Linked DNA regions of Spartinivicinus marinus. The main gene of each other region encodes a partner of the protein of the gene in region 2 in a complex. Links are inferred from orthologs where the notes say so. Each region holds a gene or a part of one and is shown on either strand. Other genes may lie near its edges.

Region 1 (7,858 bases), 1.4 Mb from region 2 along the record:
GCAAATGGAGCATATGAGAGTTTTTCTGGTTTTCAAGTGAAGGGCTTAGATGACTTGTCTTTAAATTTGCGTCCCAACTTAGATAAGTCTCAAATAAAGTTTATTGCTAAGCAGTATATGGGAATCAGTCATTTATCAGATTTAAAGCTTGAAAATCAGCAACAAGCATTATTTATCTACCTTGAAGATGATGAGCCAAAACTGGTTTATGAGGTTTCATACTATACAGATGCATTAGGCTTTCCATCCCGACCTTTTTTTATAATTGATGCTCGCACGGGAGAAGTGATCGATCACTGGGAAGGTTTGGCTCACGGTAAAAAAGCAACAGGGCCAGGAGGAAATAGAGATACTGGTAAATACTATTATGGTAAGGATTTTGATAATTTAGATGTTGATGATCAGTGTCGAATGGAAAATGTATATGTTAAAACAATAAACCTAAATCATGCAACCAGTGGTGGTTCTGTTCATAAGTTTAACTGCCCAGAAAATACTACAAAAGAAATAAATGGTGCTTATTCTCCTTTAAATGATGCTCATTTTTTTGGTGGCGTTGTATTTAAATTATATAAGGACTGGTATGGAGTTAAACCATTAAAAACAAAATTAACGTTAAGGGTTCATTACAGTAGAAATTACGAGAATGCTTTCTGGAATGGTAGTTCAATGACTTTTGGTGATGGGCGTAATACCTTCTACCCGCTGACTGGACTAGATGTAGTTTCCCATGAAGTGAGTCATGGTTTTACTCAATTTAATTCAAACTTGGTTTATCGTAATCAATCAGGTGGAATGAATGAAGCTTTTTCAGATATGGCTGGTGAAGCTGCAGAGTTTTTCATGAGAGGCAAAGTAGACTGGATTGTTGGAGCAGATATTACGAAGAGTGGTAAAGGCATTCGTAGCTTTCCTAACCCAAGTAAACACCGAGGCTCTATTGAGCATATTAAAAACTATCGAAATGGAATGGATGTGCACCACTCCAGTGGTATATTTAATAAAGCCTTTTACCAGTTGGCAGAAGTGAAAGGGTGGGGTGTTCGTAAAGCTTTTGATGTAATGGTGTTATCTAATCAGGTTTTTTGGCAGAAAAATTCTACTTTTGAACAAGGTGCTTGTGATGTAATGAAAGCAGCAAAACAAAAAGGGTATTCCGCTACAGATGTAAAAGCGGCTTTTAAAGTAGTTGGCTTAGGTGATAGTTGTAAGGTTGAGCCACCTGACCCCACTGGCAAATATAAACCTATACGGTCCGGTACTAGCTATTGCTTGACAGCTGGTGGGGGCTCAGTATCTGTATCAGTTTGTAAGAATGTCGATAATCAGCAGTGGCTGCTTGATGACAAAGGTCGCTTAATAGTTAAATCTACCAGTAATGTATGCTTATCAGCGGGGGCTGATCCTAAACGAGGAAGTCGAGTTGCATTAAGCCAATGTAACGCGCAAGATTATCAGCGTTGGCAGTTTAATGGTAATGTTATTCAAAATGGTAAGGATTCAAGTTTACGGCTGACTAGCTGGGGAACTCGAAATGGAGCAAGGGTAGGTGTTTGGACTTCACTTAATAATCATCCAATCCAGCAATGGAGTTGGAAAAAGTAAAAACCATTCGTGAGGGGTATAACCAGCTACACTTAATTTTAGTTGTATAAAGCGACTTGCTGGTGTAATCAGTAAGTTGCTTTTGTTTAATAATAATTATAAAAAATAAAGTAAATTTTTTATCAATTCTATTTCACATGGAAGGTGAGCCAATGAAAAAGCTTTTATTGCTAACAGGTTTAGCTAGTGCCTTAACGGCTGCTAGTTTTACACAAGCCAATGAAAAAGTGTGGGTAACTATTGGGAAAGATGGTTACGACTTATTAAAACAGCAAATGCCCGGCTTAATGCAAGAAAGAAAATCATTTGATTTAGCTAATGATAAAGTGAGCTTAGTGAAAGTGCAGGAAAAACATTTGCCACTATTAAGTATGTATATGCATAAGCAATTTAGGCGTTGTGGTGGTTATATGGTTCATGAAAGCGAGCAAGCAGCTTATACATCTATTCAAGCTTTTATGGATAATAGACCTCAAACATTGATTGACTATAAAATTGACCAACAGGATGTTGTTAATCCTTTATTGCCTCAAATTAAAGAATCTGAAATCAGAAGTTTCATTATTGAGTTATCCAACTTTAATAACCGCTATTATCGAAGTAATACAGGAGTGACTGCTGCGAAGCGTATTCATGATAAATGGGCTGAGCTAAGTGCAGGTCGCTCCGATGTGTCCGTTGAGTTGTATAACCACAATAGTTGGAATCAAGACTCAGTGGTAATGACTATTCAAGGTAATGAGTTAGCCGATGAAATTGTTGTTATTGGTGGACACTTAGATTCGATTAACCAATACAGTAGCGATCGAATTAATGCTCGTGCGCCAGGAGCTGACGATAATGCATCAGGTATATCAACTATCACGGAAGTGATTCGAGTCTTAATGAAAAATGACTATAAGCCAAGTCGTACCTTGAAATTTATGGGATATGCGGCAGAAGAGGTAGGCTTAAAAGGTTCTCAAGAAATTGCCAAAGCTCATAAAAACCAAGGTAAAAATGTTGTGGGTGTATTGCAATTGGATATGACCAATTATCAAGGAGATGCAGTTGATGCGGCAATCATAACTGATTATACCAATAGTGCACAGAATAACTTTTTCAAAGAGGTCGCTAATTTTTATGCGCCTGAACTAAATATTGGTACTACTCAATGTGGTTATGCCTGTTCTGATCATGCTTCTTGGCATAACCAAGGTTTTCCAGCCACTATGCCATCAGAAGCACCATTTGGTAAGCATAATCAAGCTATTCATACTACAGGTGATACCATTAGTAAATCGGGTAACAATGCGAACCATGCTTATAAATTTGCCAAAATGGCAACATCTTTTGCTGTGGAAATGGCTAAAGCCGCAGGCTCTGACCCAGGACCTGGGCCAGGTGATTATAAGCAATTAAAATCAGTTACTGGTTATTGTTTGTCAGTGAATAGTGCTAATCAAGCGGAGTTGGCTAATTGCGCTACTAATAATAAGCAATATTGGCAGCATGATGACCAGGGGCGATTAAAGCATAAATCAGGCAATTGTTTATCTGTAAGTGATATAGCTAGTCGGGGTGATCGTGCTGTATTAAAAAGCTGTGGTAGTGGTAAAGGCCAGAAATGGAAAATGGAAGGTCAGCGGGTAGTTAGCGTAGCTGGTGATAACTTATTATTAACTGCATGGGGTCGCAGCGCAGGTGTTAAAGTTGGCGTTTGGAGTTCGCTGTTTGGGCATCCTATTCAAAGTTGGGATTGGAAATAAATATACCCTTCGCTGTGGGTATGTAGATTATATTGTTGGGTGTGAATCTTTTGTCTTTAAATGAAAAAAGCCCCAAATTTGGGGCTTTTTTGTAGGGTAAGCATTTTATAAGTTTATAGCAATAACTGCCGTATATCGCTTAATAAATCACTTAAGATGGCTGTAAAGCGTGCTGCGTCCGCGCCATTGATTGCTCTATGGTCGTATGACAAACATAAAGGCAACATTAGGCGTGGTTCAAACTCTTTACCATTCCAAACCGGTTTCATGGACGATTTGGAAACCCCTAAAATACCCACTTCTGGTGTATTAACGATAGGGGTAAAGGCGGTGCCGCCAATGCTTCCCAAGCTGGAAATTGTAAAACAAGCGCCTTGCATTTCTGCGGGAGACAGCTTTTTGTCTTTGGCTTTGCCTGCCAGCTCAATCGTTTCTTTAGCAAGTTCGACTAAGCCTTTTTTATCTGCATCGCGAATGACGGGTACTAGTAAGCCATCTGGAGTATCAACTGCAATACCAATATGCACATAGTCTTTATAAACTAGTCCATCACCAGCTGCGTTAAGTGAAGCATTAAAGTTTGGCAATGCTCTTAGCGCTTGGGCACAAGCTTTTACCAAGAAGGGAAGGGGAGTCATTTTTACACCCTTCGCTTTTTGTGCTTTTCTGAAGGCTTCCAGCTCGGTGATATCAGCTTCATCAAACTGAGTAACGTGAGGTACGTTCAGCCAAGCGCGATGCAGGTTGAATCCACCCACTTTGCGTAGCCGTGACATTGGCTCTTCACGAACAGGTCCAAATTGCGAGAAGTCAATGGCTGGCACTTCGGGAATACCAGCACCTCCCGCCGCACCAGCGGGTTGGGTTTTGGCCTTTTTCAGTTGCTCACTGACATAGGCTTGCACGTCTTCTTTAAGTATTCGGCTACGTGGTCCAGAGCCTTTAACTAGCGACAAGTCCACCCCAAATTCACGGGCCAGTTTTCTAACAGCTGGTCCAGCATGAACATTTTGGCTTGGCTTATCTAATGTTGAAGGCTTTTGTGGCTGCGGAGCAGTGGCTTTTGCTGGGGCGCTTGCTTGTTGTGCTGGCTGAGCAGGGGCTGCTGTTGGTGCAGGTGCAGCAGACTGCTCTGCCGCTGGTACTGCTGCAGATGTGGTTTCCAGCTCTAAGATCAAGTCGCCCATGGAAACCGTATCGCCTTCTTTCACTTTCAGGCTTTTAACGATACCTGCTTTAGGGGCAGGGACTTCCATAGTGGCTTTGTCGGACTCAAGCACAATGATTGAGTCTTCTTCAGCAATCTCATCACCTTCTTTTACACACACTTCGATAACGGGCACGTTTTCACTGCCAATATCAGGCACGGTGATTGGCATGATAGCAGAAGCGGTTGGCGCTTGAGCAGCAGGTTGTTGTGTTGGAGCTGGCGCAGCGGTTTCTTCTGCAGCAGGAGCAGGTTCCGCTAGTGCTTCAGTAGCACCTTCTGCGGCTAACACCACAATTTCACTGCCTTCAGAGACTTTATCGCCTATTTGCACTAGCAATTTTTGTATAGTCCCTGCTTTGGGGCAGGGAATTTCCATGGTGGCTTTGTCAGACTCAAGCACGATTAATGAGTCTTCTTCTGCAACTGTATCGCCAGCTTGGACGCATACTTCAATAATTTCGACGTCTTCGCTACCACCAATATCGGGGACTTTAATGATTTCTTCTGACATAGTTTACCCTTTAATCTACTGACATATATTGGTTAGCAATACAGTGGATTGGCTTTGGTTGGATCAATACTGAATTTCTTCATCGCATCAGCCACCACTTTACTATCAACTTTGCCTTCTTCTTTTAAGGCATGTAAGGCAGCAACAGTGATGTAGTATCGATCAACCTCGAAGAATTCACGCAGCTTTTGTCTAGAGTCACTGCGACCAAAACCGTCGGTGCCAAGGGTGATATAAGTAGTTGGAACAAAGTCCCGGATCTGATCTGCATACAACTTCATGTAGTCAGTTGCAGCAACAACAGGGCCCTGGCGATTAGCAAAACATTCAGTGACATAGGGCACTCTTTGTTCTGCACTAGGGTTTAGCATATTCCAGCGTTTGGCATCCAAGCCTTCACGGCGTAGCTCATTGAAACTAGTGGCGCTCCAGATATCAGATTCCACTTTAAATTCTTTACGTAGAATATCAGCAGCTGCACGTACTTCTTCCAGAATGGTGCCGCAACCAACCAGCTGCACTTTGAGCTTAGCTTTCTTAGAATTTTGCTCAAAGCAATACAGGCCTTTGATAATACCTTGAATAACTTCTTCACCTTCCGGTAGTGCAGGCTGCTTGTAGTTTTCATTCATAGTGGTGATGTAATAGAACACGCTTTCTTGATCTTCATACATCCGACGTAAGCCGTCTTGAATGATTACCGCTAGCTCATAGCCATAAGTTGGGTCGTAACTGACGCAGTTTGGAATAGTAGAAGCCAGGATATGACTGTGACCATCCTGGTGCTGTAAGCCTTCACCATTTAGGGTGGTTCTACCAGCAGTGGCACCGATTAAGAAACCGCGGGCTTGAATATCACCTGATGCCCAAGCTAAATCACCAGTCCGTTGGAAGCCGAACATGGAGTAGAAGGCATAGAATGGGATCATCGGTGTGTTGTTGAAACTGTAAGAAGTACCCGCTGCTATCCATGCTGCATGTGAGCCCGCTTCGTTGATACCCTCTTGAAGAATCTGACCTTTCTTGTCCTCTTTGTAGAACATCACCTGATCAGAATCCATTGGTGTATAAAGCTGGCCTTTAGATGAGTAAATACCTAGCTGACGGAACATACCTTCCATACCAAAGGTGCGGGCTTCATCTGGCACAATTGGAACGACGTTTTTGCCAAAGTTTTTGTCTTTAACCAGAGCACCTAAAATCCTGACGAAAGCCATGGTGGTCGATATCTCACGCTCACCGCTGCCTTTGGTTACTGCTTCGAAAGCTTTTAAATCTGGTGCGGGTAGTGATGTAGAGCGCGTTCTCCGTTGAGGTACATAACCACCCAAAGACTCACGACGCTTGCGCATATAAACCATTTCTGGGCTGTCTGGGTCTGGGCGGTAGTATGGTACTCTCTCTATGTCTTCATCTTTAATAGGAATATCAAAGCGATCACGGAATGATCTTAGGTCTTCTAAAGGTAGCTTCTTAACTGAGTGAGTAATGTTGGCTGAAGCAGATGAGCCAGTGGCATAGCCTTTAACTGTCTTAGCTAAGATAACGGTTGGCTGTCCAGTGTGATTGACTGCTGCATGGTAAGCTGCATAAACTTTATATGGGTCATGCCCGCCACGGTTTAGCTTATAAATATCATCATCAGATAGGTGGCTAACCATGTCTAACAGCTCGGGGTGCTTACCAAAGAAGTGTTCACGAGTGTAAGCACCGCCTTTTGCTTTATAGTTTTGGTAATCACCATCAACGCACTCATCCATGCGTTGTTGCATTAAGCCTTCTTTATCTTCAGCAAATAAAGGGTCCCAATGACGGCCCCAAACGACTTTAATGACGTTCCAGCCGGCACCACGGAACTGACCTTCAAGTTCTTGAATGACTTTGCCGTTACCACGCACAGGTCCATCAAGACGTTGCAAGTTACAGTTCACTACAAAAATCAGGTTATCAAGCTTTTCACGACCAGCTAAACCAATGGCGCCCATTGACTCTGGCTCGTCCATCTCACCATCACCAAGGAAAGCCCAAACTTTACGATTATTAGCAGGGGCCATGCCACGGTTGTCCAGATACTTCATAAAGTGGGCTTGATAAATCGCCTGAAGAGGCCCTAAGCCCATGGATACCGTTGGGAATTGCCAAAAGTCAGGCATTAACCAAGGGTGAGGATAAGAAGATAAGCCTTTGCCATCTACCTCTTGGCGGAAGCTATCTAGTTGCTCTTCAGTTAAGCGGCCTTCTAAGAACGCACGGCTATAGATGCCTGGTGCAGTGTGGCCCTGGAAGTAAACCAAGTCGCCTTCTGAGTCTTCAGTTGGGCCTTTAAAAAAGTAGTTGAAGCCAATGTCATAAAGAGTAGCGCTAGACTGGAAGCTGGAAATGTGGCCTCCCAAGTCTGCATCGCTTTTGTTTGCGCGCATCACCATTGCCATAGCATTCCAACGAACAATAGAGCGAATCCGTCGCTCCATAAATAAGTCGCCTGGCATTCTCGCTTCACGTGAAGAAGGAATTGTGTTGCGATAAGGCGTAGTGATGGAGTAGGGCAGCTGGGTACCGGCTCGGCTGGCATAACGGGCCAAACGAGTCAGCAAATAGTGGGCCCGGTCTTCCCCTTCTTTTTCTAGCACCGAATCCAGTGCCTCAAGCCACTCTTGGGTTTCTATTGGATCAACATCATTCTGCATATTCATTTGCTCCAGGTCAGAAGGGCCTTGAGATTAGGCGTATAATGATTATAGCCGCTACCCTTTTAGTGCCATTTTAAATAAGCATTAACAGGGC
Region 2 (7,782 bases):
CAGCCACCTTGGTCAATCGCCACATCAACAATCGCTGCGCCAGGCTTCATAGCCTTAATGTGCTCACGGGTAATCAACTTAGGTGCCGCAGCGCCAGGAATCAAAATACCACCAATCACCAGATCAGCACTAAGAACATGATCAGTAATCGCCTGCTCAGTGGAGTAAACAGTTTTAATTCGATTGCCATATACCAGGTCTAATTGACGTAATACATCAACTGACTTATCCAGTACCACAACATCGGCACCCAGGCCAACCGCCATGGCGGTAGCATTCTTACCAACAACACCACCACCCAATACCACAACCTTGGCAGGCTCAACACCAGGAACACCACCTAATAAAACACCACGACCACCGCAGTATTTTTCCAAACAGTGAGCACCCGCTTGAATAGACATTCGGCCAGCCACTTCAGACATTGGGGCTAATAGCGGTAAACGACCAGCAGGATCAGTCACCGTTTCATAAGCAATACAAGTCGCCCCAGAAGCAATTAAGTCTTCTGTTTGAGGTACGTCAGGAGCCAAGTGCAGATAAGTAAATAACGTGTGCTTTTCAGTTAGACGCTTTCTTTCGACTGCTTGGGGCTCTTTCACCTTCACAATCATTTCTGCTTTTTCAAATACAGCTTCTGCTGTATCCAGGATAGTAGCGCCTACTGCTTGATAATCAGCATCAGAAAAACCAACGCCATCACCAGCTGTGGTTTCAATAAACACTTGGTGGTTATGGTTAACTAATTCTTTAACCGCTGCTGGTGTCAGGCCAACTCGATATTCGTGATTTTTAATCTCTTTAGGTACACCAATTAACATAGCAACAGACCCCCTATCGTTATAATGGTTACTACTTCGTTATACCCTTTTAGGTATAAATTATTTGCATACTGCTACAAAGCGGATGCGGGGCATCCATTGGCTTGCAGCGATTTTATTGAGAAAATTTATATACCTATACCCGAGCGAAGGGTGTACAGGACTATTTGCTCAGTATAGCGACAGATTTACAGAATTTTACTTCAAATTTTAGTTTTAATTAGTTTATTTATCTAAAATTAACGCCATTAAAAGAATTAACATCTATTAATTTCAACCACAAAAAAAGCAGCCTAAAAAGACTGCTTTTTTTGTGAACTTGACTTTTTAATACGCAAAACGAAGGTGCTTTAGGGTAGGCTGTCAAACAACGAAGCCCTAGGAGCCTATGATATATAGGTGACTAGGGTGAGTTGTGCAGACAACACCCCCTAAAGTGCATTCGTGAAGCGTATTTATTTCCAGCCGGTTAGTTCTGCTAACGCATTCCCAATCTCAGCCAAGCTGCGAACCGTTTTAACGCCAGCATCTTCTAATGCAGCAAACTTCTCGTCAGCGGTACCTTTACCACCAGAAATGATCGCACCGGCGTGGCCCATCCGCTTTCCTGGAGGTGCAGTTACACCTGCAATATAAGAAACCACTGGCTTAGTGACATTGGCTTTAATGTAAGCCGCCGCTTCTTCTTCAGCGGTACCACCGATTTCACCAATCATGACGATGGCTTCAGTTTGTGGGTCTTTTTCGAACATTGCTAAAATGTCGATAAAGTTGCTACCTGGGATTGGATCACCACCAATACCAACACAGGTAGATTGACCGAAGCCATGATCAGTAGTTTGCTTAACCGCTTCATAAGTCAAGGTACCAGAACGAGAAACGATACCCACTTTACCTGGCTTGTGAATATGACCAGGCATAATACCGATCTTACATTCACCGGGAGTGATTACGCCTGGGCAGTTAGGACCGATTAAACGTGCACCTAACTCGTCGCACTTCACTTTGGCATCCAGCATATCTAACGTTGGAATACCTTCAGTGATACAAACGATCAATTTGATCCCAGCGTTAGCCGCTTCCAAAATAGAGTCTTTACAGAAAGGCGCGGGAACATAAATAACAGAAGCTTCTGCTCCCGTTTGCTCAACCGCTTCTTTAACGGTATTGAAAACAGGCAAGCCTAAGTGAGTCTGACCACCTTTACCTGGCGTCACACCACCGACCATGTTAGTGCCGTATTCAATGGCTTGTTCTGAGTGGAAAGTTCCTTGAGAACCGGTAAAACCTTGGCAAATAACTTTAGTGTCTTTATTAATTAAGATACTCATTATTATTTACCCTCCGCGGCTTTAACAACTTGCTGGGCAGCATCGGTCAAGCTGGTAGCAGCAATAATATCCAGGCCACTCTCAGCCAGGCGCTTAGCACCCAAATCTGCATTGTTACCTTCAAGACGTACGACAACTGGCACATTGACACCAACATCTTTAACGGCGCCAATAATACCGTCAGCAATCAGGTCACAACGAACAATACCGCCGAAAATATTCACTAAAACCGCTTTTACATTGTCGTCAGACAAGATAATTTTGAATGCTTCAGCAACCCGCTCTTCAGTTGCACCGCCACCCACGTCTAGGAAGTTAGCTGGGGCACCACCGTGCAGCTTAACGATGTCCATGGTACCCATCGCCAGACCAGCACCATTCACCATACAACCAATGTTGCCATCTAATGCAACATAGTTAAGCTCCCAAGACGCTGCATGGGCTTCACGGGCGTCTTCCTGTGAAGGGTCATGCATTTCTTTTAGCTTAGGCTGACGGTACATAGCGTTACCATCGATATTAATTTTGCCATCCAAGCAATGCAGGTTACCTTCAGAGGTAATAACCAGCGGGTTAATTTCAAGCAGCGCTAAATCGTAGTCTTGGAATAGCTTGGCTAAGCCTAAGAAGATTTTGGTGAACTGCTTAATTTGAGCTGGATTTAAGCCCAATTGGAAAGCAATTTCACGGGCTTGATAAGGCTGAGCACCCACTAATGGGTCAACAATTGCCTTCAGAATTTTTTCTGGGGTTTCTTCAGCAACTTTCTCAATCTCTACGCCACCTTCAGTGGAAGCCATGAAAACAATACGGCGAGTTGAGCGGTCAACCACTGCACCTAAATACAGCTCCTGATCAATATCAGTGCAAGACTCCACCAAAATTTTACTGACTGGCTGGCCTTTTTCGTCTGTTTGGTAAGTCACTAGGTTCTTACCTAACCAATTAGCTGCAAAGGCTTGTACTTCGTCTTTAGAGCTAACCAGCTTAACGCCGCCGGCTTTACCGCGTCCACCTGCGTGAACTTGCGCTTTAACCACCCACTTGTCACCACCGATTTTATCAGCGGCTTCAGCAGCTGCTTCGGGGGTATCTACCGCATAGCCTTTGGAGACAGGCAGGCCATACTCAGCAAATAATTGCTTCGCCTGATACTCATGAAGATTCATGCTTCTTCTACCGTTTGTTGTGCTGTAATTCGAGTTGCACTTAACTCAATCAACAGTACTCTATGCCATTTACATAATGTAAATGCTAAAGCCCTGTTAACCCCATAAAAAACTATAGCAATCGACATTTAGAGTAGCCTAAATTCGCATTGCTATAGCAAAAAGGCAGCTTGGCTTTCTTAAAACCGAGCTGCCAAACCTAATTACTTACGACGCTTTTTATTGGCGATGTGAATAGCATGACCGTCAACCGCTAATGCCGCTTCATGTAATGCTTCAGATAAGGTTGGATGTGAGAAAACTGTTAAGCCTAAATCTTCTGCACTAGAGCCGAATTCCATAGCGATAGCACCTTGCTGAACCAGTTCAGCTGCGCTTGGGCCAACTACGTGAACCCCTAAAATACGGTCAGTTTTTTCGTGTGCAATCACTTTAACAGAGCCTGCCGTGTCGTTGGCAGCCATTGCCCGACCACTGGCAGCAAATGGGAAGGTACCCACTTTATAGGGCTCGCCAGAGGCTTTGACTTCTTCTTCGGTTTTACCGACCCAAGCCACTTCTGGATGAGTATAAATAACCGAAGGAATTAAATCGTAGTTCATTTGAGCGGCTTGGCCAGCAATTAACTCAGCCACCATAATGCCCTCTTCTGAGCCTTTATGGGCTAACATTGGACCACGAACAACGTCACCTACTGCATAAATGCCAGGCACTTCTGTACGACACTGGTCGTCAACAAAAATAAAGCCGCGTTCGTCCATCTTAACGCCAGAATCATCCGCTAATAGGTTTTCTGTGTAAGGACGACGGCCGACTGCAACAATCACTTTATCGAAAAGTTCTTCGCACTCTTCACCTTTCTCATTGGTATATTTTACAGCCACTTCGTTACCGCGAACTTCAGAGCCTGTGACCCGGCAGTTTAAGCGAATGTCTAACTTTTGCTTTTTGAAAATCTTGGCTGCTTCTTTGGCTATTTGCTGGTCAGCTGCAGCCAAGAAAGTATCCATTGCTTCAAGTACAATCACTTCAGCACCTAGCCGACCCCAAACACTACCTAACTCTAAACCGATAACACCAGCACCAATTACACCTAAACGCTTTGGTACTTCTTGGAATTCTAAAGCACCTGTTGAGTCAACAATTAAGCCTTCTGTTAATGGTGTTGGTGGAATTTCAATTGGGCTAGAGCCAGTCGCTATAATAATATTTTCAGCATTCAATAGCTCAGCACTGCCATCACGCTTAGTCACTTCTACTTGCTTGCCTGCTAATACTTTGCCAGCGCCTTCATAGGCAGTGACGCCATTAGCTTTAAATAAACCGGCTACACCACCCGTTAGATTTTTAACAATCTGGTCTTTACGTTTAATCATGGCAGGGACATCAATATCAACGTTATCTACGCTAATGCCATGCACTTTAAAATGATCTTTTGCTTCTTCGTATTTATGGGAGCTATCTAATAAGGCTTTTGATGGAATACAACCTACATTAAGACAAGTGCCGCCTAAAGCCACTTTACCGTCTTTTCCAATCCACTTTTCAATACAAGCCGTTTTTAAACCCAACTGCGCAGCACGAATAGCTGCAACATAACCGGCAGGGCCTGCACCAATTACCACAACATCAAATTTTTGAGCCATGTTTAATGTCCTAAATCAATTTTGCGCTTGGCAAATAAGCCTGGAGGTTGCTGCTTTTACCTAGGTTAAAGGCAGCAACCTCATTATTCTGAGAATAAATTAGGTGCTTAGATTTCCAATAAAATACGAGCAGGATCTTCTAGCATTTCCTTGATAGCCACTAAGAAAGTCACTGCTTCTTTGCCATCAAGTAAACGATGGTCATAAGACAGTGCTAAGTACATCATTGGTAGTATTTCTACTTTGCCATTCACTGCCATTGGCCGCTCTTGAATTTTGTGCATACCTAAAATAGCGGTTTGTGGTGGGTTCAAAATAGGGGTAGAGATAAGTGAACCAAATACACCACCATTAGAAATAGTGAAGGTACCGCCAGTCATTTCATCAATCGATAACTTGCCATCCCGCGCTTTTAAGCCATATTCACGAATTTTCGCTTCAACTTCAGCCAACCCCATATTTTCAGCATTACGTAAGACAGGTACGACCAAACCACGATCAGAAGAAACCGCAACACCGACATCTTGATAGCCATGATAAACAATATCATTACCGTCAATAGAAGCATTTACGGCTGGATAACGCTTCAGCGCTTCCACTGCAGCCTTAACGAAAAATGACATAAAGCCTAAGCGAGTACCATTATGAGACTTTTCAAACACGTCTTTGTATTTGTTGCGCAGTTCCATAACGGGCTTCATGTTAACTTCGTTAAACGTTGTTAACATCGCTGCAGTTTGTTGGGCTTGTACTAAACGTTCTGCTACACGAGCACGTAAACGGCTCATGGGTACGCGTTTTTCTTCACGAGGACCACCACTGGCAACCGGTGCTTGTGCAGTGGCTGGTTGAGAAGCAGTGGTTGGTGCTGACTGTCCTGCTTGCTTAGCATGCGCTAATGCATCTTCTTTAGTGACTCGGCCACCTTTACCCGTGCCTTTAATTACACTGTGGTCAAGACCATGTTCATCAGCAATTCGACGAGCGGCTGGGCTTAAAATGGCTTCACCTGTTGCTGCCTGACTAGCGGCTGGCGCAGCAGCTTCTGCAGCCGGAGCAGTTCCTGCGGTTGGTGCCGCAGATGCCGCAGCACCTTCTTCAAATACGCCAATAATCGCTTCGCTTTCAACCACATCGCCTTCAGCAGCGACAATCTCTTTTAACACACCATCAGCAGGGGCAACGACTTCTAAAACCACTTTATCAGTTTCAATATCTACTAATAATTCGTCGCGGCTGCAGGCTTCTCCCACTTTTTTGTGCCAAGTGGCGACGGTGCCGTCAGCAACTGATTCCGGAAAAGTAGGTGCTTTTATTTCAGTGGCCATGTTGTTTCCTTAAAAACCTTTAATGTTTACTGCTTGTTACCCAATCTTTAAGTAAGGCGCTGTTACACGCCCTTCAATCATTAAATAGTGAAAGCGTCATCTACCAGCTTTTGCTGCTCTTCCACATGCACTGACATATAACCACAGGCAGGGGCTGCAGAGGCTTCCCGACCTGCGTATTCTAAATACAGCTGCTTGTTAGGATGCTCTGCTATCACCCGTCGCATATGATGCTGGCTAGAGTACCAAGCCCCCTGGTTCATAGGCTCTTCCTGGCACCACACCACACGCTCTAAATTTGGATACTGTGCAAACACAGCTTCCAGATCGTCATGGGGGAATGGGTAAAGTTGTTCAATACGTATAATTGCTGCATCGTTAAGATTTTCTGCACGACGCTTTTGCAGTAAGTCGTAATAAACCTTACCACTACACATAATTAAACGCTTAACGTCAGCTGGCTTAATATCATCCACCTCTGCTAATACTGTATGGAAGCTACCTTCTGCCAGCTCTTCTAAGGTTGAAACAGCAAGTTTATGGCGAAGCAAACTCTTGGGTGTTAATGCGATCAGCGGCTTACGCAGAGGACGTAATACTTGTCGCCTAAGCATATGGAACACTTGAGCAGGCGTTGTAGGTACACAAACCTGTACATTATGTTCCGCACATAATTGCAAATAACGTTCTAGCCGAGCTGAAGAGTGCTCAGGACCCTGCCCTTCATAGCCATGGGGCAACAGCATGGTTAATCCACACAAACGTCCCCATTTGTGCTCACCACTGGTAATAAATTGATCGACAACCACCTGAGCACCATTCGCAAAGTCACCAAATTGTGCTTCCCAAATGACTAATGCATTTGGGGTAGTGGTTGCATAGCCATACTCAAATGCTAACACCGCTTCTTCTGATAAGAATGAATCATAAATATCAAAGGCTGGCTGATCTTCGGCAAGATTTTTTAACGGAATATAAGCTTCACCGTCTTTTTGATTATGCAGTACCGCATGACGGTGAGAGAAAGTACCACGACCGACATCCTGACCCGTAATCCGAATGGGATTGTTCTGATGTAATAACGTGGCATAAGCCATGGTTTCCGCAAAGCCCCAGTTAATGGGTAAAGCACCCGCTGCCATTTTGCGGCGATCTTCAATAATTTTCCCAACCTGGCGTTGTACAACAACACCATCAGGAATGTCGTGTAGTTTATTAGCCAGCTCTTGCAGTACATTAATATCTACCTGAGTGTCGTGTTTTGCAGTCCACTCATGACCGATATAGGGAGCCCAATCAACAAATAGTTCTTTGTTAGGCTCTTTTACCAGGCTTTTCACGACATGTTGGCCATTATCCAGTGCTGTGCGATAGCCTTCGAATATTTGCTTGTCTTCTTCTGCAGTTAACGTACCTTCTTTAATCAGGCGCTCTGCATACAAAGTACGCGTGGTTGGTTGATTTTTAATAACCTGGTACATCAGTGG

What was found.
Region 1: the proteins of lpdA (region 2) and aceF are in contact, whole or in part, in a crystal structure (PDB 1EBD), measured with the Geobacillus stearothermophilus proteins. The link is inferred for Spartinivicinus marinus from one-to-one orthologs. Residues at the interface, in WP_049624544.1 of Geobacillus stearothermophilus: Pro340, Ser341, Asp344, Tyr345, Arg403, Asp406, Val408, Glu431, Ala432, Gly433, Asp438; in WP_033016211.1 of Geobacillus stearothermophilus: Ile130, Ala131, Met132, Pro133, Arg136, Arg140, Glu141, Asn155, Arg157.

What each region holds. Positions count from the first base shown.
Region 1 is NZ_JAPJZK010000001.1:1,706,359-1,714,216, reverse strand. What follows is about bases 2,771-5,676. They hold aceF (dihydrolipoyllysine-residue acetyltransferase), read right to left. Parts: upstream 5,075-5,676; coding sequence 3,467-5,074; downstream 2,771-3,466. Other genes in these bases: aceE (pyruvate dehydrogenase (acetyl-transferring), homodimeric type), read right to left, coding at 5,107-5,676; OQE68_RS07800 (M20/M25/M40 family metallo-hydrolase), read left to right, coding at 2,771-3,353. Also shown: OQE68_RS07805 (M4 family metallopeptidase), read left to right, coding at 1-1,605; more of OQE68_RS07800, read left to right, coding at 1,758-2,770; more of aceE, read right to left, coding at 5,677-7,761.
Region 2 is NZ_JAPJZK010000001.1:327,821-335,602, forward strand. What follows is about bases 2,747-5,576. They hold lpdA (dihydrolipoyl dehydrogenase), read right to left. Parts: upstream 4,968-5,576; coding sequence 3,525-4,967; downstream 2,747-3,524. Other genes in these bases: sucC (ADP-forming succinate--CoA ligase subunit beta), read right to left, coding at 2,747-3,321; OQE68_RS01555 (hypothetical protein), read right to left, coding at 3,318-3,449; odhB (2-oxoglutarate dehydrogenase complex dihydrolipoyllysine-residue succinyltransferase), read right to left, coding at 5,075-5,576. Outside these bases: ald (alanine dehydrogenase), read right to left, coding at 1-821; sucD (succinate--CoA ligase subunit alpha), read right to left, coding at 1,277-2,152; more of sucC, read right to left, coding at 2,155-2,746; more of odhB, read right to left, coding at 5,577-6,295; OQE68_RS01570 (2-oxoglutarate dehydrogenase E1 component), read right to left, coding at 6,376-7,782. UniProt on the Escherichia coli protein: Lipoamide dehydrogenase is a component of the glycine cleavage system as well as of the alpha-ketoacid dehydrogenase complexes.